2 regions of the Pedococcus sp. P5_B7 genome follow, and region 2 is predicted to be linked to the other one. Evidence: riboswitches for the same ligand, from Rfam matches in the RefSeq annotation. Region 2 holds a riboswitch; the other holds the start of a gene.
The links. A riboswitch is a leader RNA that binds a small molecule or an ion and turns the genes downstream of it on or off. The one in region 2 is predicted to bind thiamine pyrophosphate.
Positions count from the first base shown of each region.

Region 1: linked by a shared signal. The riboswitch ahead of ACXJKD_RS12730 (ECF transporter S component) and the one ahead of thiE (thiamine phosphate synthase) in region 2 are both predicted to bind thiamine pyrophosphate.

Region 1 is NZ_JBFULM010000005.1:90,301-106,015, reverse strand. It holds gene dnaK (molecular chaperone DnaK) at 1-463, opposite strand, end outside; gene ACXJKD_RS12770 (hypothetical protein) at 614-1,141, opposite strand; gene ACXJKD_RS12765 (SGNH/GDSL hydrolase family protein) at 1,264-2,166, opposite strand; gene ACXJKD_RS12760 (hypothetical protein) at 2,323-2,481, shown strand; gene ACXJKD_RS12755 (DNA-3-methyladenine glycosylase family protein) at 2,523-3,164, shown strand; gene ACXJKD_RS12750 (elongation factor G-like protein EF-G2) at 3,196-5,292, opposite strand; gene ACXJKD_RS12745 (ATP-binding protein) at 5,358-6,233, opposite strand; partial or broken gene ACXJKD_RS12740 (ATP-binding protein) at 6,279-6,638, opposite strand; gene ACXJKD_RS12735 (ATP-binding cassette domain-containing protein) at 6,795-9,101, opposite strand; gene ACXJKD_RS12730 (ECF transporter S component) at 9,055-9,729, opposite strand; TPP riboswitch at 9,817-9,919, opposite strand; gene ACXJKD_RS12725 (DUF4235 domain-containing protein) at 10,012-10,290, shown strand; gene hutI (imidazolonepropionase) at 10,298-11,461, opposite strand; gene ACXJKD_RS12715 (formimidoylglutamate deiminase) at 11,458-12,783, opposite strand; gene ACXJKD_RS12710 (allantoate amidohydrolase) at 12,780-13,988, opposite strand; gene ACXJKD_RS12705 (aminoacyl-tRNA deacylase) at 14,168-14,680, shown strand; gene ACXJKD_RS12700 (metallophosphoesterase) at 14,677-15,715, opposite strand, start outside.
Region 2 is NZ_JBFULM010000005.1:244,734-260,448, forward strand. It holds gene ACXJKD_RS13435 (glycoside hydrolase family 2 TIM barrel-domain containing protein) at 86-2,521, shown strand; partial or broken gene ACXJKD_RS13440 (transposase) at 2,769-2,915, opposite strand; gene ACXJKD_RS13445 (response regulator) at 3,009-3,491, opposite strand; partial or broken gene ACXJKD_RS13450 (IS21 family transposase) at 3,603-3,710, shown strand; gene ACXJKD_RS13455 (hypothetical protein) at 4,577-5,341, shown strand; gene ACXJKD_RS13460 (histidine kinase N-terminal 7TM domain-containing protein) at 5,615-7,414, opposite strand; gene thiC (phosphomethylpyrimidine synthase ThiC) at 8,281-10,011, opposite strand; gene thiD (bifunctional hydroxymethylpyrimidine kinase/phosphomethylpyrimidine kinase) at 10,076-10,927, opposite strand; gene ACXJKD_RS13475 (thiamine phosphate synthase) at 10,924-11,586, opposite strand; gene ACXJKD_RS13480 (thiazole synthase) at 11,625-12,458, opposite strand; gene thiS (sulfur carrier protein ThiS) at 12,460-12,660, opposite strand; gene thiO (glycine oxidase ThiO) at 12,657-13,814, opposite strand; gene thiE (thiamine phosphate synthase) at 13,811-14,509, opposite strand; TPP riboswitch at 14,505-14,615, opposite strand; gene ACXJKD_RS13500 (bifunctional adenosylcobinamide kinase/adenosylcobinamide-phosphate guanylyltransferase) at 15,063-15,593, opposite strand; gene ACXJKD_RS13505 (cobyric acid synthase) at 15,617-15,715, shown strand, end outside.

The sequences.
Region 1 (15,715 bases), 150 kb from region 2:
CGAGCGCCGCGGCGGTGGGCTCGTTGATGATGCGCAGGACGTTGAGGCCGGCGATCTCACCGGCCTCCTTGGTGGCCTGGCGCTCGTGGTCGTCGAAGTACGCGGGGACGGTGATGACGGCGTCGGTCACGTCCTCACCGAGGTAGGACTCGGCGTCGCGCTTGAGCTTCTGCAGGATGCGGGCGCTGATCTCCTGCGCGGTGTAGGTCTTGCCGTCGATCTCCGGCGACTTCCAGTCGGTGCCGATGTGGCGCTTGACGGAACGGATCGTCCGGTCGACGTTGGTGACGGCCTGGCGCTTGGCGATCTCGCCGACCAGCACCTCACCGCCCTTGGAGAACGCCACGACGGACGGGGTCGTGCGACCGCCCTCCGCGTTGGCGATGATCGTCGGCTCCCCGCCCTCGAGGACGGCGACGGCCGAGTTGGTGGTACCGAGGTCGATGCCGACCGCACGTGCCATGGTGAATCTCCTGTTGCGTTGGGGTTGAGTTGCCTGCACTCAAGTTAGGAGCCGGTATGCCGCATGGCAAATCCAAGCGCCAAACTTGCGTTCACTTCGCTCAACTTCGTGCGGGAGGAGATTGTTCCCGCAGATGACAGGATCTGTCGGTCAGTCCTCGCCGCGGGCGACGCCGTGCCAGTAGGCGGCGATCTCGCTGCCCTCGCGGAGGACGGCGTCCGGCTCGGGCGGGGCCGGCCAGAGCTGCAGGAGGTAGCGGTCGGGCGCGGTCTCGTCATCCTCCGGGGTGTCGAGCTCCTGCCCCTCGTCCATCCCGGCGACGCAGTAGCGCGCCCGGTGCCACCCGGGCTGGGGGATCGTGCACCCGTAGGCGCTCTCGAAGGTCGCGATCGTCAGGTCGGGCGTGGACAGCTCGACCGAGACCTCGACGACGTCCTCCCACTCCTCGTCGACCTCGGGCGCGTCCTCGCTCCACGTGACGACCAGGGGGACCTCGCCGGTGTGGAGCCCCGTCACCATGCCGAGCTGGTGCGGGACCTGCGCGCCGACGAGCCCGTTGGCCTGACCGCGGCGCGCCCCGACCAGGTCGTCGGACTCGTCGCCACTGCCGTCCGGGTCTGAGTAGAGGTCGATGAAGCCGTAATGGACGTCGACGAGACCTGCGAACACCTCGGGCATGCGGCCAGCCTCTCGCGGCTGACCCGGAGCGAGCAATCCGCCCGCGACTTCTGGCCGACGGTGTCGCACAACGGGCGGGTTTCGGAGTGGTCTTGAGGCACCAGTGGCCAGAAGTCGGGGGGTCAGGGGGTGTGGGTGGCGAGGAACCGGGTCAGCGAGTCGCCCCAGGCGGCCCAGCCGGCCGGGTTGGGGTGGTAGACCTCCGCCTGTCGTCCGCCCTTGGTGCCGAACCCGACGAACCACGGGCCTGCCTTCGAGCCGGCCGGGGCCTTGGCGCCGAGCTCGTGGCCCGCGAAGACGGTCGCGGCCGAGGTGTCGAGGTAGGTGCGCTCACGCCCGGGGCCTGATGCCCTGACGGCGTCGACCACTCGTTGCTGCACCGCCGTGCCGGCCTTCCCGAGCGCGCGGATCCCGCGGTTCGCGTCGTAGCCGCCCTGCTCCATCAGCGGTCGGTCGGGCGCGAGGAGGGGATAGCTGCGCAGGACGAGGGTCGCGTCGGGCCGCATCCGCGAGCGCACCTGCGTGAGCGCGACGGTGAGGTCGGACTGCAGTTGGGGCAGTAGGCGGTTCGCGCGGGAGATGCCGTCGGCGCAGCCCCCGTCGGCAGTGCCCGTGCCGAACAGGAAGCACTGGAGCACGATGCTCCCGAAGCCGACGTCGTTGCCGCCGATGGTCAGCACCACCACGTCTGCCGTGCGGTCCACGACGTCGACCTGGGCGGGGTGGGCCTGGTCACGGGCGTGGGTCAGGTCCGCCACGACAGCCCCGCTGCACGAGACGTCGACGACCACGGCCCGCACCTGCGCGGCATACCGGCGTCCTGCGCTCAGCGGCGTGCGGAAGCACGCGTCGACGTAACCCCCGGCACCGTTGCCCGCCGAGTAGGAGTCACCGAGCAGCACGACCTTGTCGAGCCGTTCGAGGGGTGGCGGCGCAGGGGTGCCGCTCGACCCCGCGACGGCCAGCCCGGCACCACCGAGCACGGACACGGCCAGGAGGGGCACGGCGAGCCTGGTCCACCGCATCAGCCGCACCTCCTCACCGTCGGGCTCTCACGCTACGTCGACACCCTGCGCGTCAGCCGACCGCCTCTGCCGGATGAGGGATCCGGTCGTGGCACCTTCCCGTCCGTCCGAGGTATGCCCCGTGGACTGTCAGTGGGTCCACCTACCGTGTGCGTCATGGCCGAGAAGCGTCCGTCACACCTGAGGGTGGTCCCCACCCCGTCCGCCCCCGGGCGGACTCCTGAGGTCTCGCGCGCCGACACCGACCCAACCGGGAACTACTGGGCCGAGCTCCAGGCCCTGCGCGACGAGCGCCGCAGACTACGCGCCGGCTGACCCCCGGCTGGTTCGGTTCCGCTCGGGTAGCGTCGCCGCTCGTGGACGACCGACTCTTCGCGCGCACCGTGGCCGGGCTGGCGGCCCACGACGCCGACCTCGCCGCGCTCGTGGCCGCCCACGGCATACCTCCGCTGTGGCTGCGGCCACCAGGCTTCGCGAGCCTGGTCCTGTTCATCCTCGAGCAGCAGGTCTCGCTCGCGTCGGCGGCCGCGGCGTATCGCAAGGTGCTCGAGCGCGTGGGCACGATGGTGCCCGAAGCCCTGCTCGAGACCACGCCGGACGACCTGCGGGTCGACGGGGTGTCCCGCCAGAAGGATCGCTACCTGCGGGCGTTGGCCGCCGCGGTCGTGACCGGCGAGCTCGACCTGCTCGGGCTGGTCGCCCTGTCCGACGACGAGGCGCGACGAGCGCTCATCGCCCTGCCGGGCATCGGACGCTGGACGGCCGACGTCTACCTGCTCGCCTGCCTGGGCCGTCCGGACCTCTGGCCGGTCGGCGACCGAGCACTGCAGGTTGCTGCGGCCGAGGCACTGGGGCTCGACGACGTGCCCGACCAGGCCGCGCTGGAGGCGCTGGGCGAGAGGTGGCGACCGCACCGTTCGACCGCGGCGCGGCTGCTCTGGCACGGCTACCTCGTGCGGCGCGGCCGGTCGGAGACACCACTCAGCGTCCTCGGCTGACCCACGACCCGCTGGTGGACGGAGCGCGGCGTCAGCCGGCAGTGACCTCGCGGGCGAGGGCTGGTGGCATGTAGTCGTAGCGGACGAAGCTGCGGGTGAAGGTGCCGGTGCCGTGCGAGACCGAGCGCAGGTCGACCGGGTAGCGGGCGAGCTCGTGGGCCGGCACCTCCGCGTGGATGACGGTGCGCCCACCCACGTCGGAGGGCTCGGTGCCGTGCACCTGGCCCCGACGGCCGCGCAGGTCGGCCAGGACCCCGCCGACCGCGTCGTCGCTGACCTCGATGTGCACCTCGTCGACGGGTTCGAGCATGGCGACCGTGGAGTCGTTGGCCGCCTCACGCAACGCCATGCCCGCCGCGGTCTGGAACGCCATGTCGGAGGAGTCGACCGAGTGGGCCTTGCCGTCGACGAGGGTGATCCGCACGTCGACCACGGGGTAGCCAGCCAGCACCCCTCTCTCGAGCTGGTTCCGGGCGCCCTTCTCCACGGAGGGGATGAAGTTCCGGGGCACCGCGCCGCCGACGACCTTGTCGACGAACTCGATGCCGGCGCCGCGCTCCAGGGGCTCGATCTCGAGGTGACAGACGGCGTACTGGCCGTGCCCACCCGACTGCTTCACGAGCCGGCCCTGCACCTTGGTGGGCCGGACGAAGGTCTCGCGCAACGAGGTGCGCACCGGCTCGACCTCGACGGGGACGTGGTAGCGGGAGTCGAGGGTGGCGATCAGCTGGTCGACGTGCGCCGGGCCCATCGCCCACAGCACGAGCTGGTGGGTCTCGGCGTTGTGCTCGAGCCGCATCGTGACGTCCTCGGCCACCACCCGTTGCAACGCGGTCGCGAGCTTGTCCTCGTCGCCCTTCGACCTGGCGTGGATCGCCACGGGCAGCAACGGGTTGGGCAGCAGCCAGGGCTCGACGAGGGCCGGCTTGTCCTTGCGCGACAACGTGTCCGAGGTCTCGGCACCGGCGAGCTTGGCGACGACGACCACGTCACCGGCGATCCCGGCGGCGATCGGTCGCGTCTCGTCGCCCACGGGCGCTGAGAGTGGTCCGATCCGCTCGTCATCGGTGTCGTGGTCGGCGTGCTCGTCCACGAGGTGGCTCGCGAAGTGCTGGAGGTGACCGGAGATGTGCACCGGATCGTCGGGTCGCAGCGTGCCGGAGAACACCCGCACGAGTGACTGACGTCCGACGAACGGGTCGGTCGTCGTGCGCACGACCTCGGCCACGAGTGGGCCAGCGGGGTCGCAGGTGACCGGGCCGAAGTCACCGCCAGCCGGGGTGTAGACCGTGGGCACGGCTGCCCCCACAGGAGACGGGAAACCCCTCTCGCACAGCTCGAGGAGCGCCCCGACGCCGATGCCGCTCGGAGCGTGGGTCGGCAGGATCGGGAAGAAGCGGGCCGTCGCGATGGCGAGGCGCAGGTCGCCGGAGACGGCCTCGGTGTCGACCTCTTCGCCCCCCAGGTAGCGCTCGAGGAGCCCTTCGTCCTCGGACTCCTCGATCACGGACTCGATCAGCTCGCCCCGCTGGGCGTCGATCAGCTCTCCCTCGTCGGTGCTGGGCTCCCGGTCGGCCTCACCGCCACCGGGGCGCTGCTCGGTCACGCTGCGGCGCAACAGGTTCAGCAGTCCGGTGACCGCGCCGTCGACCACCAGCGGCAAGGCCAGTGGCTCGGCGTCACCGAACGCCCGCTGGCACCCGGCGACGGTCGCCTCGAAGTCGGCCCGCGCCTGCTCGAGGCGCGTGATGGCGACGGCGCGCGGCATACCGAGCACCTCGCACTCGCGCCACAGCAGCCGGGTCGGCTCGTCCACGCCGTCAGCCGCGGCCACGACGAAGATGGCCGCGTCGGCAGCCCGCAGCCCGGCCCGCACGTCGCCCATGAAGTCGGGGTGACCGGGGGTGTCGAACAGGTTGAGGGTGACCTCACCGCTCGGGATCGAGGCGGCCGTCAGGGACTGGGTCGCGGTGAGGTCGCCCCCTTCACGAGCGCGGCGGCCCGGGATCCGGGCCGCCACGAGCTGGTCGAACAGTGCCGTCTTGCCGGCCCCGCTCGCTCCCACCAGGACCACGTTGCGGATCTGCTCCGGCGAGGAGGGGCCCGCGGCGTCGCTGACACGGTTCATGGAAGTCACCTTGCTCCGGTCCCCACCGCGCCGCAAGAGGTCTCCGCCGCCGGCACCAGGCCACGCTACGGCCCCAGGGCTCCGATCGGGATGACGACGATGCCGTCCTCGCGCGTGTAGCCGTAGCCGCCCGCCGCGGTGATGACGCCGAGGACAGCGGGTTTGCCGATCTTGTCTGTGTCGACCTTGGCGGCGAACCTGCGCAGACCAGCCGCTCCGTCGTTGACGCCTTGCTCCCCGCCGAGCTTGACCTCGAAGGCTCCCCAACCGCCGTCCCGAAGCTGGATGACGATGTCGACCTCGAGGGAGTCGCTGTCGCGGTAGTGGTGAATGGTCGCGTCGAGTGGGGTTGCGTAGACGCGGGCGTCCCTGACGACCAAGGATTCGAAGAGGAGTCCCAGGTAGCTCAGGTCGTCCAGCAGCCGGTTCGGTCCAGCACCCACGGCGGCCGCCGCCAGAGAGGGGTCGATCAGGTGGGTCCGGCTAGCGGTGCGCAGGGTCGCCCGGGACCGCAGGTGGGTGCTCCACGGCGGCTGCTCCTCCAGGACCATGAGTCGTCGCAGCCCATCGAGGAAGTCGTAGATGGTGGTGCGCGCGATGGTGCCCTCTTCGCCTTCGACTTCGGCGGCCAGCCTGGCGATCTTCTGCTCCATGGCGACGTTGCGAGCCAGCGCCTGGAGGAGTCGCTGGACGAGGGCGGGGTTGCGCCGGCTTCCATCGACACGGGAGATGTCGACCTCGGCGATGGTGCGCACGTAGTCGGCGTTGGCCTGCGCGGCGGCAGCGATGGGCAGGTTGAGGTTGAGTGGCCAGCCGCCCCGGACGACGAGCTCGGCGATGTCGGGGACAGTGAGAGGCGCGGTGGCAGTGGGCCGCTCACCGGCGAGCAAGGCTGCCAAGGACATGGCCCCGTTGGAGTGCCCGCTCTCGAACAGACTCATCGGGCGCATGATGAGACGGGCGAATCGCCCAGCTCCGGTATGGCGCCGTGCGTCGTCTTCGGGCACGGCTGATCCGGTCAGCACGTACTGGCCTGGGGAAGCGCGCCGGTTCACTTCGCTGCGGACGTGGTTCCAGACGCGGGTGGCTTCGAGCTGCCATTCGTCGACGAGCTGAGGAGGGTGGCCGTTGAGGACGAGCGCAGGGTCGACACGGACCGCCTCCAAGGCCCCCTGATCGGTATCGAGGTACACCTGGCTCGCCGTGAACTGCTCGGCCGTGAACGTCTTGCCACACGCTTTGGGACCTTCGACGAGTACTGCGCCGGCGGACTGCAAGCGGAGCTTCAGGACTTCATCGAGCACACGTGGTCGGTATTCACGCGCCGTGCCAGCGAGGGTGCCCATGCAGTCAGGCTACACTTCACGCGTCCTGAAGGCTACACTTTGAGAACCCATTGAACTACACTCCGGGCGATTCATAGGCTACACTTCGGAATCTGTGCCTCTCCGTGGATGCATGACCCACCGCGCCGCACGAGGTCTTCGAAGCCGGCACTCGGGTCAGCGAACGAGGACCGCCACCGCGAGAGGGAGCACGCTGGCGGCGACCACGAGCCAGTCGGCTCGTCGCCAAGGGGCGGGCTCCGCCCAGGTGCGCCGGTATGCCGTGGCGAACCCCCGCGAGTCCATCGCCACGGCGAGCGCGGCCGCGGACTGCAACGAGCGGACGAGCATGCCGATCGTCAGGGCCGACAGCTCGGCGAGCACCGATCGAGGCGAGCGCGCGGAGGCTCCGATGCCACGCACCCGGCGGGCCCGGGCGATCTCGGACCAGATCTCACCGAAGGTGTGCACCCGCTGCAGTGCCGCGGCCACGGCCACGACCGGGCGGGCGGGAAGGCGGAGCCGCTGCCCCAGGTGGTCGCCGAGGGCGTCGGCGTCGACGTGCTGGATCAACACGGCCGAGGGGAAGACGATGATGAGCACCCGCAGGCCCGCGGTGAAGGCGGTGTCGGTGTCGTGGCCCCCGAGCAGCCAGGTCGACCAGGCCACGGACAGGGCGCCCAGCACCCCGGGTCCCAGGCGCAGGAGGACTCCCCGCAGCCGACCGGTGGGGGCCGGTCCGTGTCCTGGCGCCCAGAGTGCGATCACCGCGAGCACGGCCTGGGCCGCGAGCACGACCAGGCTGGTGGACCACCGCGGCGAGACGACCCCCGCGGGGATGGCGAGGCTCGACCCCGCCAACAGCGACAGGGGTCCCGCCCGGGCCACCACCGGGCGGCGGCGGGCCGGCGCGGGTGGCGGCTGGACCGGTCGCTCGATCACCGTGACCGCGTCGGCCCGACTGGTCACGGCGTCGTCGTGCGTGGTGAGGACGATCGCCGTCCCGGTGTCGCGCAGCGCCTCGACGATGCCCATGACGGCAGCCCAGGTGAGCCGATCCTGACCGACGGTGGCTTCGTCGGCACACACCAACGCCGGCTGGTGGACCACCACCGACGCCATCGCGAGCCGACGCTGCTCCCCACCCGAGAGGTGTCGGGGGTCGGCCTGCTCCAGATGAGCGAGGCCGAGGTGGGCCAGCAGCGCGCGGGCCCGCTCCAGTGCCTCGGACTCGACCAACCCGACCGCTCGCGACGTGGTCATCACCTCGTCGAGCACGGTGTGGCTGACGATCGTCGAGCTGGCCCACTGCGGCACCCAGGCCACCCGGCGGGCCAGGTCGACCGTGCCCAGCCCACGCGGGTCGCGCTCCCCCTCGACCGCGAGGTCGGGCCGCAGCCGAACCTCGCCGCCTTGCCGCTGCAACAGCCCGGCCAGCGCGAGCAGGAAGGTCGACTTCCCGGCGCCACTGGGGCCCACCAGGGCGTGCACCTGTCCGGCGCGAGCCTGGAACCACTGGTCCTGCACCGCGACCGTGGTGCGGGTCGATCCGTCGAGTGCGCGCACCGACCGGCTGATGGTGACGTCTGCGGCGTCGAGGGTCAGCACGTTGGCGCCCGTCGACGACGGCTCGAACACCCCAGCCGGTATGCCGCGCGGTTGCGGGTCCGGGATCCCTGGCACCCAGATGCCTTGGGCTGCAAGAGATTCCCCGTGCAGGGCCAGCACCGAGGCGGTCTCCCCGTCCGCCACGATCCGGCCCGTCGAGTCGAGCACGACCAGCCTGTCGACCAGGTCGAGCCAGGGGCCGAGCCGGTGCTCCACGACGACCGTCGTCAGGCCTCGGGACCGCGTCACCCAGTCGACCGTCGCGCGCACGGTGTCGGCGTTCGCGGGGTCGAGCATCGCCGTGGGTTCGTCGAGCAGCAGGACCGCGGGCTCGAGGGCGAGCGCTCCCGCCAGGGCGAGCCGTTGCTGCTCACCCCCGGACAGGGCGTGCGTGGGGGTGTCCTGCGGCATCTGGAGACCCACCGCGGCCAGCGCGGCCGTGACGCGCGCCGGCATGTCGGCGCGCGGCATACCGATGTTCTCGAGGCCGAAGGCCACGTCACGTCCGACGGTCGCCGACACGATGCCCGTGCCGGGCTCCTGGAGGACGAGGCCGACATCGCCGGCACGGGTCCCCGGGATGGCACCGTCGAGCAGCACGGTGCCACCGCGCTCACCCGAGTCGGCGACCTCAAGCACCCCGGCCAGCCCACGCAGGAGCGTGGACTTGCCGGAGCCGCTCGGGCCGACAAGGAGGACCCGCTGGCCGGCCGGGATGTCGAGGTCGAGTCCGGGGATGACCGGGTCGCGACGCCCGTAGGGCCGCCAGGTCAGTCCCCGGACCTCGAGGTGCCCCCGACGCCCCGATGAGGCGCCGGGACCGGGGTGATCAGACAGCGCGTGACTCCCGGGCTTCCTGTCCTGCGGGGAAGGCACCCAGTGCGCCAGCCCGTGCGAGCGCCTTGGTCAGCAGCCAGCCACCCGCACCGGCGACGAGGCCTCCGCTGAAGGTGAGGATCCCGGCATACGCGAGCTTCCAGGTGAGTGCCCAGTCCTTGATCCAGTTGGTCGACTCGTACCCGGCCTCGAGCGGGCCTGCGAGCGCCCCCGCGGCCACTGCCGCGACCAGTCCGAAAGCGGTATAGCCGAACAGGGCGAAGGCCAGCTCGGTGCCAACCCCCTGGACGACTCCGGAGACCAGCGTCGTGGCCCCCCACTGCGTGCCGGGGAGCATCGAGACGAGCGCGGCGATGACCTCGCAGGCCAGCGCTGCTCCCGGACGCCGGATGACCAGACCGCCCACGACGCCGGCCATGAACCAGGGCCCGGCGAAGAGGCCGGACAGCGGCGGGAAGCCGACGCTGATGGCGTTGGCCGGGGCTTCGTAGGCAAGGCCCCAGCCCCAGTAGGCGATGCCGAACGCGGCGCCGAGGAACGTGACCGTGAGCAGGTCGACCGTGCGCCAGCCGGTCAAGGGCGCCGCCGCGCGGATGCTGCGGCGGCGGGGCGTGGTGGGTGTGGATGAGGTGGTGTCGGCCGAGGCCGGGGTGTTGGTGGTGCTCATGTGTCCTTCTCCCGTGGAATCCGGTGGATACCTCGGGGAGACAGCTGCCGAACGAGGAGCACCTGTGGTGGCGCACTCGCCCGACAGGTGTCTGAGATCTCGACTCCCTACGCCGGTGCGAACCGGATCAGGTGTGAGGGTCTGCGGTCTCCCGCACTCTCAGCGCTCACGCGCTCCCCTGTCGTTACGCGTCGAAGACTACTCCACGATGTGACAGGGTGGAGGCGCAGGTCAGCAGCAGTTTGCGGCGGCCGGAGGGCGATCGGAACGGAGAGGTGCGACATGGGACCACTGGTGTGGCGAGTGCTCGGGACCGGGTCGGCGGTGCTCGCCGGCGTGATCGCCAACAAGCTGGTCACCACCGTCTGGAAGAAGGCCGGCCGTGACGCCGTGGTCGACCCCCGCGACCCGCGGACGCCGTGGAAGGACGCCGTCGCGTTCGCGGCGCTGACCGGGCTGGCCGCCGGCGCGGCCAGGGTCATCGCGACCCGCAAGGCGGCCGAGTACTACCAGAAGTCGGCCGGCCACCTCCCCAAGGCCATGCAGGAGGGCGACGCCTGACGCGTCGCTACAGGTCGAGGGCCCGGGCGATCGGGACACCGGCGCGGTAGGGCAGGTGGACGTGCGAGGGCGCGTCGAGCACCGTCAGGTCTGCCCGCGCGCCGACCTCGATGCGACCGATGTCGTTGCGCCGCAACGACTTCGCTGAGCCGACGGTGGCAGCGAGCACGGCCTGACCGGGCGTCAGCCCCATCTCGCGCACCGCGAGCGCGATGACGAACGGCATCGACGACGAGTAGCAGGTGCCGGGGTTGCAGTCGGTCGCGAGCGCGATCGACACCCCGGCCCGCAGCAGGGCGGCCGCGTCCGGGTAGGGCGACCGGGTCGAGAACTCGACGCCCGGCAGGAGGGTGGCCACCGTCGTGTCGGCCGCGCCAGAGAGCGCCTCGACGTCCGCGTCGGACAGGTAGGTGCAGTGGTCCACGCTGGCCGCGCCCAGCTCGACCGCGAGGCGCACGCCGGGTCCGTGGCCGAGCTGGTTGCCGTGCACCCGCAGCTCCAGCCCCGCCTGTCGTCCGGCGACCAGCACCGCGAGCGCCTCGTCCTCGGTGAAGGCGTGGGCCGAGTGCGGCTCGCAGAAGACGTCGACCCACCGTGCGTGCGGGACCGCAGCCTCCAGCATCGGCCCGGTGACCAGCTCGAGGTATGCCGCGCGGTCACCGGCGTACTCGCGTGGCACCACGTGCGCGCCGAGGAAGGTGGTCTCCGGGGTGAACTCGCGGGCGATGCGCAGCGCCCGGGCCTCGTCCTCGACCGTCAGGCCGTATCCGCTCTTGATCTCGACGGTCGTCGTGCCCTGGGCGCGCATCTCCCCGACCCGGGCGGCGACCAGCGCCCGCAGCTCGTCGTCGGTGGCGTCTCGGGTCGCCGCGACCGAGACCCCGATCCCACCCCCGTCGTAGGGCGTCCCCGCCATGCGGGCGGCGAACTCGTCACCGCGGTCACCGGCGAACACGAGGTGCGCGTGGGAGTCGACGAAGCCGGGGAGCACGGCCCGACCGTCGACGTCGAGGACGCGGTCGGCCGCCGGCGCCTCCCTGGACGAGCCCACCCAGACGATCCTGCCGTCCGCCACGACGACGGCGGCGTCGTGGCGCAGGCCCAGCCCGTCTGGTGTGGTCCCGTCGCAGGTGACGAGCTCGCCGATGCCGGTGACGACGGTGCTGCTCACTGGTGGTCCCTGACGTCGGACAGCGCCTTGCCCAGCATCGCCGCCACGTCACCCAGCCGGTGTCGGCCGGACTCGACCACCACCTGTCCGCCCACGACGACGGTGTCGACATCGGATCGTGTTGCGCTGTAGAGGATCTGACCCGCCTTGGCGCCCGCCGTGTTGACGGTGTCGGTGCGGACCACGACGAAGTCGGCGGCCGCGCCGTCGGCGATGAGCCCGGCATCCTGCCACCCGAGGCTGCGGTAGCCGTCCACCGATGCGGCGGTCATCAGCTCGTCGGGTGTGAAGCGGCCGCGCTCGTTGCTGGCCAGTCGCTCGTGCATCTCCAGGCCCCTGACCTCCTCGAACGGGTCGATCACGGCGTGCTGGTCGGAGCCGAGCGAGAGCCGGGCGCCCGCCTCCGCCAGGGCACGCGCGGGGCCGATGCCGTCCGCGAGGTCGCGCTCGGTCGTGGGGCAGAAGCAGGCGGTCGACGAGGACCCACCGAGCAGCTGGATGTCGTGGTCGGACAGGTGGGTGGCGTGGACCGCGCTGAACCGGTCGCCCAGCAGCCCCGCCTCGTCGAGCAGCTCGGTGGGCGTGGCGCCGTAGAACATCTGGGTGGCGAGGTTCTCGGCGGGCTGCTCGCTCACGTGGGCGTGGACGATCCGGCCGCGGGTGACCTCGGCCATCGCCCGCAGGTCGTCGCGGGGCACGGCGCGCACCGAGTGGACGGCGGCACCGATCCGGGTGGTTGCGTCGGGGCTGAGTGCTGCTACTCGCGTGGCCCACCGGTCGACGTCGCCGTCGGTGAAGCGACGCTGGACGTCGTCGAGCGGCACGTGGCCGTCGCCCGCCAGACCACCGGCGAGGTAGCAGGTGTCGAGCAGCGTCAGCCGCAGGCCAGCCTCGCGAGCGGCCTCGATGAGCGCTGCCCCCATCGCGTTCGGGTCCGCGTAGGGCCGCCCGGACACGTCGTGGTGCAGGTAGTGGAACTCCCCGACCACGGTGGTGCCGGACAGCACCATCTCGGCGAACACCGCCCGGGCGAGGGCGAGGTAGGTGTCGGGCGTGAGGTGCCGCGTCACGGCATACATCTGCTGTCGCCAGGTCCAGAAGTTGCCGCCGTCGCCGTGGGTGCGGCCGCGCAGGGCGCGGTGGAAGGCGTGGCTGTGGGCGTTGGCCAGCCCGGGCAGGACGACTCCGTGGAGTCGCACGTCGCCGGCCTCCGCCCACGCGCGACGGCGCACCCCTGCGAAGACGCCGTCGACGACGTCGAACCGCACGTCGGTGGCCAGGCCCGTGGGGAGCCAGGCGTGCTCCGCCCAGTAGGTCGTCATGCCGCGTCCCCGGCGAGGTCCTCGAGGACCGCGGTGAGGGCGGCGACCCCTTCGAGGCAGTCGGACGTCTCGGCGAACTCCTCCGGGGAGTGCGAGACGCCAGTGGGGTTGCGGACGAAGAGCATGGCGGTGGGGATGCCGGCGTTCGCGAGGATGCCGGCGTCGTGCCCCGCCCCCGTGCCCAGCACTGGTATGCCGCCGAGCCGGGTGCCGAGCCGTGCGCTCAACGAGGTGTCGAACGGCGTGGACGGGGTCCACGACTCCTGGGTGATCCTGCCGCCCGACTGCTCGACCATGGCGGTGATGTCGGAGACCGCACGACGGACCGCGCGGGGGCTCGCGCCCCGGGCGTCGAGCCACCCGGTGACCGCGCTGGGGATCGCGTTGACGCCACCGGGCGTCACGGCGACCTTGCCGATGGTGGCGACGCACCCGTGCGTGATGGCAGCCTCGCGGGCGGCGAGCACCGCGGCGGCATACCCGAGCATCGCGTCGTGACGGTCCTCGAGCCTGGTCGTGCCCGCGTGGTTGGCCTCGCCGGCGAAGTCGAGGCGCCACCGGCCGTGCGGCCAGATGTCGCTGCCGACCGCGACGGGGTGGTCGAGGTCGATGAGCCCGCGGCCCTGCTCGACGTGCAGCTCGACGAAGCTGCCGATGCGGCGCAGCGCGTCGTCGTCCCGACCGATCTGGTGGGGGTCGCGCCCGGCGGCCTTCAGCGCATCGGCCATCGACGTGCCGTCGGCGTCGGTGAGGCTGCGCGCGCGACGCGCGGTCATGGCTCCGGTGATGACGCGTGAGCCGGCGCAGGCGACCCCGAACCGGGCGCCCTCCTCGTCGACGAAGTTGACGACGCCGATCGGCCTGGACGGCTGGAACCCGTTGGCCTGCAGGGCGTCCACCGCCGCGAGGGCGCTGACGACCCCGAGTGGGCCGTCGAAGGCGCCACCGTCCGGCACGCTGTCGAGGTGGGAGCCGGTGACGACGCCCTTGTCCCCCTTGGCCGCGGCCGAGTCGGGGTCTCCCCACCAGGCCCACTGGTTGCCCATCCGGTCCTCGGTGAGGTCGAGCCCACGCGTCGCGCACTCGCCCGCGAACCACTCGCGCAGGTCGTGGTCCTCGCGCGTCCACGCGAACCGGCGGTAGCCGCCGCTCTGGGCGCTGCGTCCGACCGGTTGCAGGTCAGACCACATCGACTCGAAGCTCACGGTGTCCTCTCAGCTCTGCCCACGCCGACGGCGAGGTCCATGCGACGCTCTGCTCAACCGGCACCGAGACCATTCCACACCAGGGACCGCCGGCGCACGGCAGGACACCGGGCAATGCGTCTCGGATCCCAGACCAACGCCCGGCAGCGGCGTCGCGGCCCGGGACCTAGCATGACGACATGACCCAGGACACCGGCTCCGACCCTGCCCGGGACGCCACCCCGACCGAGGGCGAGGCGCGGGCCGCCGCGGCGCTGGCCGCCAGCGGGATCGAGCACACGACCACGCGGCACGGACGGGTCGGCTCCCTCGTGGAGGCGGCTGCTGCGAGGGGGGTCGAGCCGCAGGACATCATCAAGACCCTGGTCGTGCGGCGCGCCGAGGACGACTTCCTGTTCGTCCTCGTGCCCGGCGGCCGGGAGATCTCCTGGCCCAAGCTGCGGGCCCTGCTGGGCGTCAACCGGATGTCGATGCCTGATGCGGCCGTCGCCAAGGAGGTGACCGGCTACGAGCGCGGCACGATCACGCCCTTCGGCTCGACCACCCCTCTCCCCGTCGTCGCGGACGCGACCGTCAGCGGACGCCTGATCTCGATCGGCGCCGGGGCCCACGGCGTCGCCGCGACCGCACACTCCGACGATGTGCTCCGGGCCCTCGACGCGCAGGTCGCCGACGTCACCGAGCCCGCCTAGGGAGTCACCCAGCGCAGGCCGGTGAGGGTCGTCGAGTAGGGGTAGACCTCCTCGACGTCCTGCTGTCCCACTGGCTTGGAGCGGTCGAAGCTGGCCCGCACCTGGGTGGCGATGGTCCCGGCAGCGGTGTCCACCGTGACGATGCGCACCGGGTTGGTGTCGGGGGCGTGCATGGCCTGCAGGAACATCGCGACGGGGTGGCCGTCGGCGGCGGGCCTGGAGTCGGAGAAGACCTGACCGGTGTGCCCGGAGAAGGTCATGACGACGTTGGGGTAGACCTTGAGCGCGTCCCACAGCTGGGTCGAGGTGGTCGCGCCGTAGCCGCCGTTGGTCGTCGAGATCGACCCGTCGTTCTCGAGGAACATGTGCGTCAGCACGATGACGTTGTGGTGCGGGTGCGAGGCCACCACGCCGGTGGCCCAGTCGATGATCTGCTGTCGCGGCCAGATCTCGAGGCTGAGGACGAGCCAGTCGTCACCACCGGCGCGGAACGTGCGGAAACCGTTGTCGGACCTGCCCGGCTCGGCCAGCCCCTCGAAGCCGAAGTAGGACGGTGGGTAGTACGTGTTCCACAAGGTGGTGTCGCGCACCGTCACCGTGGTGTCGGCACCCGGACACGCCGCGCCCCCCTCGCAGACGGCCGCCGTGTCGTGGTTGCCGGGCGACGCGATGAACGGGATGCCGGCCGCCGCCAGCGCCGCGAACCGGGTGCTCATGCTGACCCACTGCTGGTGGTCGGGCGTGTCCCAGTCCTGGACGTCGCCGCTGTGCAGCACCCACTGCAGGTTCAGCTGCGCCCGGTGGGCGACGAGCCAGGCGATCCGCTTGTCGGTGCGGGGGTCCTGCGGCCTCACCTCGGGCTGGGTGTCCGGGATGACGGCGAAGGAGAAGGTGGTGGCCGGGTCGGCGATCGTGGGGATCGGCTCCACCGTCGGTTGCGGTGGGCCGGGCACCGCTGCCGTTCCGGTGGTCGTGGCGGTCGCCGGGGTGCCCGGCCGGCTGCGCGGCTCAGGTGTCGTGCACCCGACCATCATG
Region 2 (15,715 bases):
GACACATGGCGTTCGCACAGAAGAGTCCTTCGACGAGGGATGGCTGTTCTTCCGCGGCGACCCTTCCGACGCGCACACCAAGGAGTTGGATGTCCGCTCGTGGCGCCGGCTCGACGTCCCGCACGACTGGCGGATCGAGGACCTTCCCGGTGGCTACCAAGGGGGTGGCGAGAAGACGGCCGACCCGTCCACGATGGCGTTCGGTCAGGTGCGCGGCCCCAACGAGACCGCGCCCAGCCGGATCGGCCCCTTCGACGCCAAGGCGGACCCGGTCCCAGACCAGGAGTTCACCCTGCCGGGCGTCGGTCACCTGGTCGTGCCAGGTGGACGGGCTCAGGGCTACACCGTGGGCGACATTGGCTGGTACCGAAAGGAGTTCACGCTCCAGCCAGGATCAACCAGTGAGGACTGCCGCGTCGAGCTGCGCTTCGACGGCGTGTACGGACGCACCGAGGTTTGGATCAACGGTGTCAGCCTCGGTCACCACCGCCACGGCTACACCCCCTTCGCGTACGACCTCACTCCGCACCTGAAGCGACGTGCGACGAATGTGCTGGCTGTCCGTGTCGACAACCGGGGAAAGACGAGCCGTTGGTACACCGGTTCGGGCATCTACCGCCACACCTGGCTGACGACCACCGGCCCCGTGCGCATCCCTTTGTGGGGCGTCAAGATCACCACCCCCGACGTTGGACGAACCTCCACGGTCCGGGCGGAAGTCAAGGTCACCTCCGCCGAGCGGAACGTCAACGCCTCCCTGCGGTTGACCGTCCTCGATGACCGCGGGCGCACCGTCGCGCGAAAGACGGTCCCCTCGAGCCGGGTGCCGGCCGCCGACGTCCAGAGCTACACCGCCGATGTGAAGCTGCGCGACGCGTCGTTGTGGTCCCCCCAGCGCCCCACCCTCTACCGGCTTCGGACCGAGGTACTGGTGGCTGGACGAGTCGTTGACAGCACCGAGAACACCTTCGGTATCCGCTCGATCGCGTGGAACGGGGAGGAAGGCTTCGTCCTCAACGGCGGCCCTGTGAAGCTGCTGGGCGGCAACATCCACCACGACCACGGACCGCTGGGCGCCTTGGCTCTGGGCCGTTCCGAGGAACGGACCGTCGAGACGCTCGTCGCCGCTGGGTTCAACGCCATCCGCACGTCACACAACCCTCCCTCCCCAGCTCTTCTCGACGCCTGTGATCGCCTGGGCATGCTGGTTTGGGACGAGTTCACGGACGTGTGGGACATCCCTAAGCAGCCGGACGACTTCGGCAACTACTTCGCTGACGACTGGCAGGCGGACCTTGAGGCGATGGTGGCGCGCGACCGCAACCACCCCTCCGTCATTGTCTGGTCCCTGGGGAACGAGGTGGCAGACCCCAACGGCTTCGGGACCCGGATGCGCGATCTCGTGAAGTCCTTGGACTCCACTCGCCCGGTCACGACGGGCGCCACTGGACGCGCCACCTTCGACCCGGACGTCATCGACATCCACTACGGCAACAGGACGGCTCTGTTCGTGGGGGCTCCCGTGCCCAACGACGTCTTCGCCGCGCACCAGGCTGCTCAGGGCAAGGCACTGACCCAGAGTGAGAGCTACCCCTTCTCCATCTACGACGACTACCGCCTGGCACAGGACAACCCCTGGATGGCGGGCAGCTTCGTGTGGACGGCATGGGACCACATTGGTGAATCAGCGATCGGGGCCACCGCCTTTGGAAGCGACGTGCGAAGTGCCACGACCTACGCGCTCAAGAGCGCCGGCGGGCAGGTCGGGTACCCGTGGTTCAACAACTTCTCGGGCGACATCGACCTCATCGGCCAGCCGAAGCCGCAGAACCACCTGCGCCAGGTTGTGTATGGCCACAGTGAGCTCGAACTCCTGGTCGCGCGGCTCGCACCGGAGGGCACCGTCCAGGTACCAACGTGGTTCGGCTACTACGACGAGCAGCCGAGCTGGAACTGGGACGTGGCCGACCAACAGCCGCTGACCGTCCACGCGTACACCCGGGGGGACAGAGTCGCCCTCTACCTCAACGGAGCTGAGATCGCCTCTCGGCAGGTCACGGAGGCTGACAAGCGGGTTGCCACCTTCACCGTGCCCTACGCAGCAGGCGAACTGATGGCCATCGCGTACCGAAACGGCTCGGTGGTCAGCCGTAAGACGCTCCGGACGACGGGCAAGGCGGTCGGCCTGCGGCTTACCCCCGACGTGGAGAACGTCACGACGAACCGAGATGAACTGGTGCACGTCCTAGTCGAGGTCGTTGACAAGTCCGGACGGGTCGTGCCAGACGCTGTCGAGCGCGTCTCAGTTGACGTTGCGGGCGCTGGGAGGCTCATCGGCTTCGGAAACGGAAACCCGCACAACATCGACAGCTTTCAGCAGCCCCGGCACCACACCTGGCACGGCCAGGCCTTGGCCATCGTGCGCCCAGGGAAGTCACCCGGGCGGCTCGTCATCGGCGGCAGGGCCTCCGGCCTCGAGCCCGTCACCATCGCTCTCAACGTCAGGCCGCGACGAGGCTAGCCCATTCACCATGCGACGCGCGCGCGCCTCCCTTCACGAGGCGGCGCGCGTTTCCTCGACAACGAAGAACAGTCGACCATGCGCAAGAGCGGAGAGATTGAAGTGCCCCACTCTGCCGCCTGCCGGCCAGCACCGCGTGTTGGATTCGTTCAGGGTCACGGACAAGACTGACGTGCGAGTGTGGACCGTCAAAACGAGCCGATATGCCTCCGTGCTTGATCCGCCGCCTCGGTCACGTCGACGCCGTGCCCTTGAGTCCGTCACAGACGAAGAACACGTCCGCCACGCGGCGGTTCTTCAGGTCCGCCAGCACGTTCATCCAGAACGTCGCGCTCTCACCGCCGCCCTGACCGGCCCACAGCCCGAGCGCGTCCCGGCGACCGCCCAGGTCCAGCCGCTGAGCAGATGGCCCCATCGCAATCATTAGCGCGCTTCGAAACCCGGATACGGGTTTGGTGCGAGATTCGCGAAGGCAGCGGCGAATCACCTAGTCGAGTGGGCGATGGACCAACGCGTCTCCCGGATCATGGACGGCGACCTGGCCTGCAGCGGTGACCTTCGCCCTCCAGTCCGCGGGGTCGGCCATGATCACACGGGTCGGCGGCGGCAATGGTGGGCGCCCGAGGAGGTGATGGGCGACGGCGGCCGTGATGTGGGCCCTCGTGAACGGTTTCGTCACGTACTGGTTGGCTCCGGCTAGCAGGCCCGCATCGATCTCAAACTGGGAAGTGAGTGCGCTGACCAGAATCACCGGAACGTCACCGAGGTGCCGTTGCCGACGGATCCACCAGCAGACTTCGATCCCACTCAGGCCGGGCATCTTCACATCGAGTAGGACAACGCTGGGAGATAGGTCGGCCAGCATTTCGATGGCCTGTCGTCCGTCTTCAACCTGTACCGATGCAAGACTAGCCCGGTCGACAGCCAAGGACAGCAATGCGCGAACGTCCGCGTCATCGTCGGCGATCACCGCGAAAGGCCGGCTTGGAGAACCCTGCATCCCAGCCCCTGTCGACGACGGCTGAAGACTGAGCACTTGTCGACGGGTGGAATCTGACCACCTGCGGTGGCCCTGTGGAGGGTGATCAACGTGGAGGACTGGGCGGAGATCCGGCGGCTGCGTCGGGCTGAGGGGATGCCGATCGCTGTGATCGCGCGCCCGTTGGGTGTGGCTCGGAACATGGTGAAGGTCAGACGGTCGGGAGCGGGGGAAACCGATGGCCTCGCAAGGCGCTGACCTGCGGTTTTGGTGGCCAGGGGCGGGGTCGAACCGCCGACCTTCCGATTTTCAGGTCTTGGCGGTCGTGGTTGGAAGTTTGAAGGGGACCGTCGCACGCCGCCGTTGGCCTTCCAGGGTCCAGCATCGGCTGGTTGTGTCCCGTCGCGTTGCTGTCACAGCTGCTGTCGGGCCACCCTTGCGCTCGCAGCCTCTGAGCGTGCAGCGGATTCACGCGGGATTCGGAACTCAGAGGGAACACCACGCGGCGTGGGCCCGCGCGGGCGATCGCGTCCGCGCACATCGCACCTGGTACTCGCATTCAGTCACCCCGAGCCGGGCCAGCCATACTGGCTATCGTGCTGCCGGCCCTCCGTGGGCAAAGCCCGCTCTCGGTCCAGTCAACTCCCGTCGTGTGCGTCGACCCGACGAGGTGGAGCGCGCGTCTCAGACTGTTGGCTCGCCTTGAGATCCGGGTCCGTCAGCGGGAGATCTCGCACCACCACCGCCGGCCTCAGTGCGGCGTGGTAGGTGCAGGGAAGCACCCGTCGAACGAGCGATGATGCGCCCCATTTCTGCGAACAAGGCGCGTCCTTGGTCGTGGAGCCTACGACGCTGGGGTCGATGCCGTCGGTGTGAGTTGGTGGCTCCCACTTGACCCTGCGGATCGGTTCCCAGTCAGGACGCAGACTCGGAGTTGCGGCGTCGCGTCAATCAATGCTGCACCCGCGCAAGACCCTTCTGGTTCGACGTGAGGGTTAGCGTGGACAGTGACCGCAAGGTACCGCGGGTTCTGAACAGCTGATGCGCCGAAGCCATTCGTCGCGAGGGGACAGCTCATGAACAAACACCTGTACGCGATCGAAGCAAGGAAACGCAGCCGCCGGCGGCTAAGCGTGGCCGATCTCGCGGCACACCTCGACCATCGTCTGTACGGTCAGCCAGCGGTCCCGGGGGCGACCCGGCAGGGGTGTGCGAAGGCAGCGCAGGCGGGCTTCGCGGCCGTCATCTGCCGCCCCGAACGCGTCGCCGAAGCCGCCCGTGAGCTGAGCGGCACAGCCGTGGCGGTCGTCACCGCAGTGTGCTGGGACACCCCGGGCACCACCCACTTGGACACGGACAGCATGCTCAGCCAAGCCCTGACGCTGGCCGACCACGGCGCCAACGAGGTGGCCCTGTTAGCCACCAAAGAGCGCATGGCCCCCAGCGGCGCCGAGTTCGAACGGCAGATCAACGCCCTGGTGGCCTGCATGGGCAAGCGAGACGTCCGCGTCCGCGTCATCCTGGACACCGAATACTTGACCCGGCACGACATCGCCACCGCGTGCCGGCAGGCCACCGACGCGGGCGTGTGGATGGCCCAGGGCGGTTCCTGGCGCGGACCGCGGACCGGCTTCACCCAGGTCGAGGCGATGAGAGACTCCCTCGGAGCGGACGTCCTGTTGAAGTGGACCCAGCCGGTCCGGTCCCTCCAGACCCTGCTGCTGTGCATCGCCGAAGGTGTCGAGCGCTTCAACGGTGACGTCGACCAGCTCATGGCTGCAGCGCGCCGCAGCGCTGCAGCGGGCCCAATGATCGTGCCACTGCCCCGCACGGACTACTGACCCGCACGCCCCGCCCGTCACACGCCCGCCCCCACGTGATCGTCGCGTGCGGGGTATGTGGCGCCCATCGCTAGGACCTGCCTGTGTCGCCGCGCCGCGCGGTCAGGGAGCATCATCGGTGCAGCGGCGATTCATGAGTCGGCTGGGGTGTGGGTATCGACGACCTGAATCGCAACAAGCCCTGGGCAGGACTGCTCTTCACAACCCCGGAGTTGTTCACTGCCAGCCCAAACTTTGGTTCGGGCGACCTTGCTAGCACTGTTCGGGAGGTGGTTATCGTTCGGGTACGGAAAGGATGAGCAGGGCGAGGTCGTCGGTCAGGGGGCCGTTGTGGAACTGGTGGGCGGCGGTGGCGAGGTGGTCCGCGGCTGCCTGGGGGTCGGTGTGTGGTCCGCCGGCGAGCAGGCGTGCAGCGCGGTCGGTGCCGAAGAAGGCGTCTTGGTCGCGGGCTTCGACGAGGCCGTCGGTGAACATGCACAGCAAGTCTCCCGGGCGCACGATCACGGTGCTGTCGGTCAGGTGCGGCCGGTCGACCAGGCCGGGGGCGGTTCCCAGCGTGCCTACAGGTTCGACGCGTCCGTCGCGGTGGCGCAGCAGGGGTGGGTGGTGCCCGCCAAGGCAGATGGTGAGCTCCATACCGTCGGCGGTTTCCTGCGCTACGGCGTAGATGAGGGTGCAGTACTGCTCGTCGGGCAGGTCGCGCAGCAGGATTTCGTTGAGCCGGCGCAGTACCTGGCTGGGTTTGTGGTGGGCCAGGGCGAGGGTGCGCAGGGTGTAGCGGATGAGGGCGGTCACGGCGCCGGCTTGGGCGCCCTTGCCTGACACGTCGCCGAGCACGATGCCCCAGTGGGTCCCGTCGATGGGAAAGACGTCGTAGAAGTCGCCGGCGACCTCGTGCGGTCCGCCGGCTGGTTCGTAGAGCGCGGCCAGCGAGCAGCCGGGGATCCTGGGTAGGTGTGCGGGTAGCAGGCTGGAGCGTAGGGTCTCGGCGATACGGGTGCGTTCGTTGAGGAGCTGGCGCATCCGCTCCTCGCTGTTCCGCCGGTCGGTGATGTCTCGTAACGTCACGAGTTCGCCCACCAGCGTCCCGTCGCGACCTCGCACGGCATGACGGCGTATCTCGAAGTGCCGTTGCTGGCCGCCGATGGTGATCTGCCGTTCCAGCGGCCGTTGGTCGAGTACGCGACCTGTTGCCGTGGTGGCTTGCTCGGGCAAGGTCGGGGACAGCATCGGAAGAAGCCGGGTCAGGTCCTGCCCGATCAGGTCTGACCGTTGGCGGCCGAGCACGGTCGTGGCGGCGGGGTTGACGTCGCTGACATGCCCGAAGGCGTCGCACAGAAGTACCGCCTCGGGCATGGTGGCCACGGCCAGGCCCCAGCCCAGTGGGGCGAGATGGATCAGGCGTTCCCGGTACAGTCCGCCGACGAGGACCGCTCCGGTGACGGTGAACGCGAACGGTGTCAGGTCCAGCCGCGAGAACGGTCCGATTTCGAGGTTGTACAGCAGGTTGGCGGCCCACGGCAGGAGCGCCGCGGCGATCATGGTTACCGCGGCGACCCTGTAGGTTCGCGAGAGCCGCCATAGGCTGGTCAGGAACATGGCAGTGGCGGTCAACAGCACCGCGTTGGCGTAGCCGAGGACGGCCCAGAACAGCGGGCCGGAGCCCACTGCCGGGATCTGCCCGGGCGCCGGCGCTTCCTTGTAGTAGCGGATCAGGTCGTGCGTGCTCGGAAGTGCTAGCAGGGCGCAGACAAGGGCAGGTTCCACGGCCAGCACCATCAGTCGCCGGCGGGTGAGCAGGCGGCTGCGGCCGGTGTACTGGGCGACGAAGACCAAGAACGCCGGTGGTAGCACGGTGATCCCGAGGTACTTCAGATCCCCCCACCGGCCGCGGGTCGCCAGGTCCGTCGTGGACAACTCCATGGCGTAGGCAGCCGCCCACCAGGCTGCCGACACCAGAAGCACGGCAAGACTGGCTCCCGCAGCCGACCCGCGCCTGCGTCGAACGTAGGCTGCCATGACGGCCAAGACCAGCGCCGAGCCAACCGCCGAGGCGGTCAGCAGCCGCAGCATGAACACGCACCCTTGGTAGATGCTTGTGACCTCGCCCTAGGCGCCACCGGGCGCCAGAACTGGGGGTTCCAGGCCAAGTAACGCCCACCGATGGCTTGCGGAGGCAGACATGGTGCGGCCGTTGCCGGAGTTCTCGAGCGGTCGCCCATCACGCTGGAGCCGGCGGCCGACGTCGTGATGCCGGTTCTGCAGACCCGCGAGCATGTCGACCAAGGGGCCCGCCCCGACAGGCAAACGTGCCCAGACTCGGCTGCCGCGCCGTAGAGACCAGCGCAACGACGGTGGTCAACGTGTGACGCGTGCGGTCCGCGGTCTACCGAGCCCCTGATAGACCTCAGCTGAACACGGACGCAGGGGCAGGCGGAGCTCGCCACGATCACGGTGTCATTATGTTCGCCTGCGTGATGGGGCACGGCGTGCCGGAGCCACCCCTGGCTACACCCTGACTTGCGCATGAACCCCTCGTTGCGTCGCGGTGCCCGTCCCCGAGGCCCTTCAACCAATCCTCAGGTCCTGCCGCCATTTGCCTGAGTGCGCCCCAGTTCTGTAGAGCACTGCCTTGACTTGGCGAGGCGCCCTCACCCACCCCGTGGGGAACGGTCGCCGGGTCCGGTACCGGGCTTTTGGCCTGCCGGCTCAGCCCTGAGTCGGGCATGCCTCATCATCTCCAAACCACGACCCAACGTCGTGGAAGCCACGCCAACCCGGGTACCCAGGAATACGAACCGACCCATGTGACCTCGTGCTCGAAGCGCCTCAGCGGCCGGCAGCCGGGACGGGCACCGCGCCGAGGCGCGCATTTCCCGGCTTGCTTGGGCGTGGGCCGGCGGGGTCGACAAACCGAGGCGGGTCGTCGCCCTGCCGGTTCACGGGGTGAGATAGACCGAGGCGCCGAGCTCGACGAACTCGCGGGACTTGTCCTCCAGGCCCTTGGCGATGGGGTCCTGGCCATCAAGGCCGTGCTCGGCGGCATATCGGCGCACGTCCTGGCTGATCCGCATGGAGCAGAACTTCGGTCCGCACATGGAGCAGAAGTGGGCGGTCTTGGCCGGCTCGGCGGGCAGGGTCTCGTCGTGGAAGGCGCGGGCCGTGTCGGGGTCGAGGGAGAGGTTGAACTGGTCTTCCCAGCGGAACTCGAAGCGCGCCTTGGACAGGGTGTCGTCCCAGTCGCGTGCCCCGGGGTGGCCCTTGGCGAGGTCGGCGGCGTGGGCGGCGATCTTGTAGGTGATGACGCCGGTTTTGACGTCGTCGCGGTTGGGCAGGCCGAGGTGCTCCTTGGGTGTCACGTAGCAGAGCATGGCGGTGCCGTGCCAGGCGATGTGGGAGGCGCCGATGGCGGAGGTGATGTGGTCGTACCCGGGGGCGATGTCGGTGGCGAGCGGCCCCAAGGTGTAGAACGGCGCGCCGTGGCACCACTCCTGCTGCAGGTCGACGTTCTCCTTGACCAGGTGCAGCGGGACATGTCCCGGACCCTCGACCATCACCTGCACGTCGTGCTCCCAGGCGCGCTGCGTTAGCTCGGCGAGGGTGCGCAGCTCGGACAGTTGCGCCTCGTCGTTGGCGTCGGCGGTGCAGCCGGGGCGGAGCCCGTCGCCGAGGCTGAACGCGACGTCGTACTGGGCGAAGATCTCGCAGAGCTCGTCGAAGTGGGTGTAGAGAAAGTTCTCCTCGTGGTGTGCCAGGCACCACCCGGCCATGATCGCCCCGCCGCGGCTGACGATGCCGGTGATCCGCCGTGCCGTCATGGGCACGTACCTCAGGAGCACACCGGCGTGGATGGTCATGTAGTCGACGCCTTGCTCAGCCTGTTCGATGACGGTGTCGCGGAACACCTCCCAGGACAGCTCGTGTGCCTCGCCGTCGACCTTCTCCAGTGCCTGGTAGATCGGGACGGTGCCGATCGGGACGGGGGAGTTGCGCACGATCCACTCCCGCGTGGTGTGGATGTCCTCGCCGGTGGACAGGTCCATCACGGTGTCGGCGCCCCACTTGGTCGCCCACGTGAGCTTGTCGACCTCCTCGGCGATCGAGCTGGTCACGGCGGAGTTGCCGATGTTGGCGTTGACCTTCACCAGGAAGGCGCGGCCGATGATCATCGGTTCGCTCTCGGGGTGGTTGACGTTGGCGGGGATGATGGCCCGGCCGGCGGCCACCTCGGTGCGGACCAGTTCGACGTCGCAGTTCTCGCGTAGGGCGACGAACTCCATCTCGGGCGTGACTTCGCCTTGCCGGGCGTAGTGCATCTGCGTCACCTTGTTGCCAGGCGTGGCGCGCAGGGTGGGCTGGCGTTCGCCTCGCCACTCGGCCGATGCGGCGCCGCGCCGGATGGCTCCGCGGCCGTCGTCGGCGAGGGTGCGTTGGCGCCCGGTGTATTTCTCGACGTCACCGCGGGCGGCCACCCAGTTCGCTCGCAGCGGCGGGAGGCCCTCCTCGGGGACGCTGCCGGGGCCTGAGGTGTCGTAGAGCCGGTGTGGCGGGTTGGGCACGGGAAGGCCGCCGGGGCCGGTGGAGTCCGAGAGCGCGACCTCGGTGAACGGCACCGACAGGTCGGCGCGGCTGCCTTCGACGTAGATCTTGCTGCGGGCGGTGGTGCTCATGGTTTCCTCCGGTGGTCGGTGATGATCGGAATCAGGGTGGCGGGGGCGTTGGTGGTGATCGGAATCAGGGTGTTGGGGGCGTTGGTGGTGTTCGGGATGGGGTGATCGGGACAGTGGCGGGGCCGGGGAGAAGATGGCTGACGGGACCTGGCCCGCGCCCCATCCGCCAGCCCGCCGCCGCGACCAGGGCGGCACGGACGAAGTCGCGGGCCAGCTCGACCGCGGTGGGTACGTCCGCGCCACGGGCCAGGGCAGCGGCTGCGGCTGCTGCGAAGGTGCAGCCCGTGCCGTGGTCGTTCGCGGTGGGAATCGACAGGGCGCGCAGCTCGACGGTCTGCCCGCGATGCGCGAGGACGTCGACGCGGTGGTCGCCGTCGACCCGGCCGGTCACGACGACCGCGGACGGGCCGAAGGCGAGCAGCGCGAGTGCGTGCGCCCGCTGCTCGGCGCTGCTGGCGGCTCGCGTGGTCCCTAACAGGGTTGCCGCCTCATCGGTGTTGGGCGTGACCAGGAGCGCGTGGGGCAGCAGCTCGCGGGCCAGCACCCTGGCGGCGGCATCGCTGGTCAGCCGGTCGCCGCTGGTGGCGACGAGCACCGGGTCGATCACCAGGCGGGGCAGCAGACCTGCCGCGGCGAGCTCGGCCACCGCCCGCACCGTGCGAGCGTCGCCGAGCATCCCGGTCTTGACGGCGGCGACGGGCAGGTCGGCGAGCACCGCGCGTACCTGCGCCACGACAATCGCCGCGGGCGTCGGGTGCACCGCGTGCACCGCTGTGGTGTCCTGCACGGTGATTGCCGTGATTGCGCTGGTGCCGTGCACCCCGAAGGCGGCGAAGGTCGCCAGGTCGGCCTGGATCCCGGCGCCGCCGCCGCTGTCCGAGCCAGCGATCGTGAGCGCCACCGCCGGAGTGCTCATCCGGTCACCTCGGCGACGAGCCGCGCTGCGATGTTTGCTGGGTCGTTCGCGCGCATGACGGCGCCCATGACGGCGACACCGTGGGCGCCGGCCTCGAGCCATTGGTGAGCCGCGCCGGCCTCAACGCCGCCGAGGGCCAGCACCCGTGGTGCACCGGGGTTGAGGTAGGCCGCCCGTTCAAGTAGGGCGCGCACGCCGTCGACACCGAGGGCCGGTCCGTACCCGGGCTTGGAGCCGGTCGCGGCCACGGGTGAGAGCGTGACGTAGTCGCATCCCTCGTTCGCGGCACGGCGCAGGTCGTCCTCGTCGTGGCAGGACCGGCCGACGAGGACCGGACGCTCCCAGTGCGGGAAGGGGTCACGGGCGCGCAGGTGCACCCCGTCCAACAGGTCGGCTGTCATCGCATCGGGGCCCGGTCCTGGACTCCCGCCGGCCGGTCGCGGCTGGTTGGGCAATGGGGCGGCCCACAGCAGCGCTGCAGGGGAGCCGGCGGCCTGGGCCGCAGCGCGGACCTGCTGACCCAGTGCCCGGCGGGGGCCCGGCGCGAGCTGACGTTCGCGGACCACCACCCCGTCCACGCCGCCCTCGAGCGCGGCGGCAACGGTGGCCGCCAGCGTGCGGCCGTTGCGAACGGCGTGGCCGTCGGTGAGGAGCAGCACGCGGGGCACGGGGACGCTCGCCCGATCTGACCGAGGCCTCATCCCTCGACCAGGCCCTCGAAGGAGGACGACGCCTTGGCCAGGTGTCGGCGCGGGATCCGTCCGGCCAGCCTGGCCAGCCGTCCCGCACGCACCGCATGCCCCATCGCCGCCGCCATCGCCGTCGGGTTTTCGGCCCGGGTCACCGCGCTGGCCACCAGCACGGCGTCGCAGCCCAGCTCCATCGCTAGGGCGGCGTCCGATGCGGTCCCGACTCCGGCGTCGAGGACCACGGGGACCTGGACGGCGTGGCGGATCATCTCGATCGCGTGCGGGTTCCGGATCCCCAGTCCACTGCCGATCGGGGATCCCAAGGGCATCACTGCGGCGCAGCCCACGTCAGCCAGTCGGCGTGCCAGCACCGGGTCGTCGGTGGTGTAGGGCAGCACGGTGAATCCATCGGCGACCAGCCGTTCGGCGGCGTCGAGGAGCTCGACGGCATCGGGCAGGAGGGTGCGGTCGTCGGCGATCACCTCCAGCTTGACCCATGACGTCTCCAGCGCCTCGCGGCCCAGGTGCGCGGTGAGCACCGCGTCCCGTGCCGTGTAGCAGCCCGCGGTGTTGGGCAGGACTCGGACCCCGCACGCGTCCAGCAGGTCGAGCAGGCCGCCCGTGCCGGTGGACGGCACGCGTCGCATTGCCACGGTGACGAGCTCGGTGCCCGAGGCCCGGATCGCGCCTTCGAGCGCACTGAGGCTCGAGGCGCCTCCCGTGCCGAGTAGGAGCCGGGACCCCAGGCGTTCACCACCAAGGATCAGCACGTCGTCGTCAGGATCGTCGTCGCGGCTGTCTGCTGCGATGTCCGGCGGGCCACTGGATCGGACCGTGGCCACCTCAGCCTCCCTGCATCGCGGTGACGACCTCGACCCGGGACTGCTCGGTCAGGTGCGTGGTGGGCCAGGCGTGACGGTGGACGACCTCGCCGTCGACGGCGAGGGCGATGCCACGCCTGGGTAGCTGCATCGCCGTGACGAGGTCGGCGAGCGTGCTTCCGGCTGGTGTTGCGGTTGGCTTGCCGTTGAGCACGATCATCATCGGGTGGCCTCCTGTGGGACGGGTCGGGGCAGGAACCGGGCGGGGGAGCAGGCGGCCGCCGCCTGCGAGCAGGGGCGGCCGTGGACGAGGTCGGCAACGGCCGCCGCGGTCGCCGGAGCCATCAGGACCCCGCCGCGGTAGTGCCCGGTCGCCACGAGCAGGCCCGACACCGATGTCGCGCCGATCAGGGGAAGGTTGTCCGCGGTGCTCGGGCGCAGACGTGCGCAGGCTTCGGCCAGTTCGAGCTCCCTGACCTCGGGCACGACAGTGGTGGCTGCGCGCAGCAGGTCGTGCACACCGCCCGCGGTGATTCGGGTGTCGGGTCCGATGTCCTCTGTGGTGGCGCCGACGACGAGCTCGCCGCCGGCCCGGGGAACCAGGTAGACCTGCTCACCCGCTACTCGCGCTCGCACGGTGCGCGACACGAGACCTGCCGCGCCGCGCAGGCGCAGGATCTGGCCCTTGACGGGGCGGACCGGCGGCACGGTGCCTGGCGGCAGCCCCGGGAGAAGGCTCGAGTCGGCACCGGCCGCGACGACGACGACGTCACAGGGGTGGTGTGACCCGTCGGCTGCGCGGGTGACCGCGACCGCACGCCCGTCGCGCACCACCGGGACTGCGCGGCTGCGGTGCAGGACAACGCCAGCGCCTGCAGTTGCGATGAGGAGCGCGCGGGTCAGCGCGCGGGTGTCGACGCTGTGGTCCCCGGGCACCTCCAGCCCCGCCACCGTCCGCGGCGACAGGGTCGGCTCCAGTGCGCGGGCGGCCCGCCCGGACAGCAGCTCAGTCGAGCGCCCTTCGCGCCCGGTGAGCTCGGCGAAGCGGCGCAGCTCGCGAGCGTCATCCGCGTCGTGGGCGACCAGGATGGTGCCGTGGCGGCGCAGCCCCACCGGTCGCTGTGCCGCCTGCTCCAAGTCCGCGGCGAACCTTGGCCACCTGCGCATCGACTCCAGCCCGAGCCCGAGCACCTCGCTCTCCCCGTAGCCGCTCTCGCTGACCGGCGCCAGCATCCCCGCTGCCGCATGAGTGGCGCCACCGCCAGGGTTCGGGTCGAAAAGCGTTACGCAGCAACCGGATTCGGCGAGCCGCCACGCGATGCTCAGACCGATGACGCCAGCGCCAACGACACACACGGTGGGCCGTGGGGCGCTCATGCGCGGCGTCTCCCAGCCCACGGGGTCATGGCCTCGAGCAGGCGTGCGGTGGCTGCCTGTGGGTCGGCCTCGTCAGACACCGCCGTGACGACGGCAACTCCGTGCGCGCCGGCGCCCATGAGCTCGGCGATGTTCGTGGCATTGACGCCACCGATCGCGAGCACGGGAAGGGGTGCGCCGGAGGTGACGGTACGCAGCCCCGCCGCCCCGAGAGGGTTGGGGAGGCCATTCTTCGTCGCCGTAGCGAAGACCGGTCCGACACCGAGGTAAGCCGCCCCTGCGCGCCCGGCGTCGGCCGCGGCCCGCGGGTGTCGCACGGTTCCGCCGATCACCATGCCGGGACCGGACAGTCTTGTGGCGTCCTCGATTGGCAGGTCGTCCGCCCCGAGGTGGACCCCATCAGCGCTTGCCGCCATGGCAAGGTCAAGACGGTCGTTGACCAGCACCAGGGCGCCGGCGGGGCGGGCCAGCAACAGCACCCGCCGCGTGAGGTCGACCACCTCACGGTCGGTGGCCTGTTTCGCCCGGACCTGAACGGCGATCCGCTGGCCACACGCGCCGCTCGCCGCAAGGGCGGCACGCACCACTGGCAGCGGGTCGCGACCCGATCTGGTGTCAGTGATGAGATGGAGCCGCGGTATGGCCAGTGATGGCCGCCGATGGCGATGAGCATTGGGCACCGAGCTTGCGGTCATCAGACTCCCGACTCCCTGCGCCGGCATGATCCGGATCAGGTTTGGACGGTCGGGGCTGCGTCAGCCCCCTCTCAGCCCGGTGCACCGGACTCCCGTGAAGGACGTGTCCGACCTTAGCCCACACGGTCGGCAGGGTGCTGCCCCTGGTCCGGATCCTGGGCAAGCGGCCTTCGCTGCCACATCCGCGGCTCGTCACGGGTCCCCACGGGCCCGTGAGACTGCCGGACGTGGCTCGTCGCGCGGCAGTTGTGCCCGGAGGGCGTGCAGGCCGATTCAGGCCTTTAGCACCGCTGCGGTTTCGAGTCGACGATGTGGGCAACATGGACCTGACCCTGCCGCGTGATGGCTATCCCCAGTGGCGTGCCGCGTCCGGGTAAGGGGCGCAGGGAGATCGTCAGCCCAGCTGGCAGGCGTGGCCGTGGTGGTCAGACCAAGGCGTGGAGGCGGCGCAGTTGAGCGTGCCGATGCACGGCTCGTGTCGTCCGTCCCGGGAGGTTGCGTCCCTACCGCGGCATCACAGGCTGCATCGCTTTAGTAGCAAGGCGGATGAAGGTCACGAGTTGATGATGAGGTGGCGACCGGCAACGACGAGGTGCAGCTCGTCGCATGCGGCGGCGAACCTCTGGTTGACGTCGCCGAGGAGGTCGGCGTAGAGCCGGGCGGAAGGGTGGGAGCCCACCCCTCCCAGACCTACCTCGTCGGTGACGATCACGATGTCAGGGGGGAGGCCTGCGAGGGTCCGGTCGATCTCGGCGCCCAAGGCCGGCTGCCATGTCGTCGGCGGCTGATCCCACGCCTGCAACACGTCCAGGCGGGCGGCCAGCCAGGTGCCCAAGCTGTCGAGCAGGATCGAGGAACCCGGGTCGGACTGGCTGAACGCCGTGACCAGATCCGTGGACTCGATGGTCTGCCAATGGGGAGAGCGTCGGGCGCGGTGGGCGTCGACGCGGTGTGCCCATTCCGGGTCTGTGCCGTCGGGGACCGCGCCAGTGGCAACCACTGTGACCGGGGTTGCGTCGGCGAGCAGCCTCTCCGCATGGGCGGACTTGCCCGAGCGGACGCCACCCGTCACCAGGATCCTCACGGCGCGATCGTAGGCTACGCGGTGTGAAGGGGTCGCTGCTGGTCGCCGGGACGACTTCGGATGCGGGCAAGAGCGTTGTGACGACCGGGCTTTGCCGGCTGTTGGCCCGCCGCGGGGTTCGC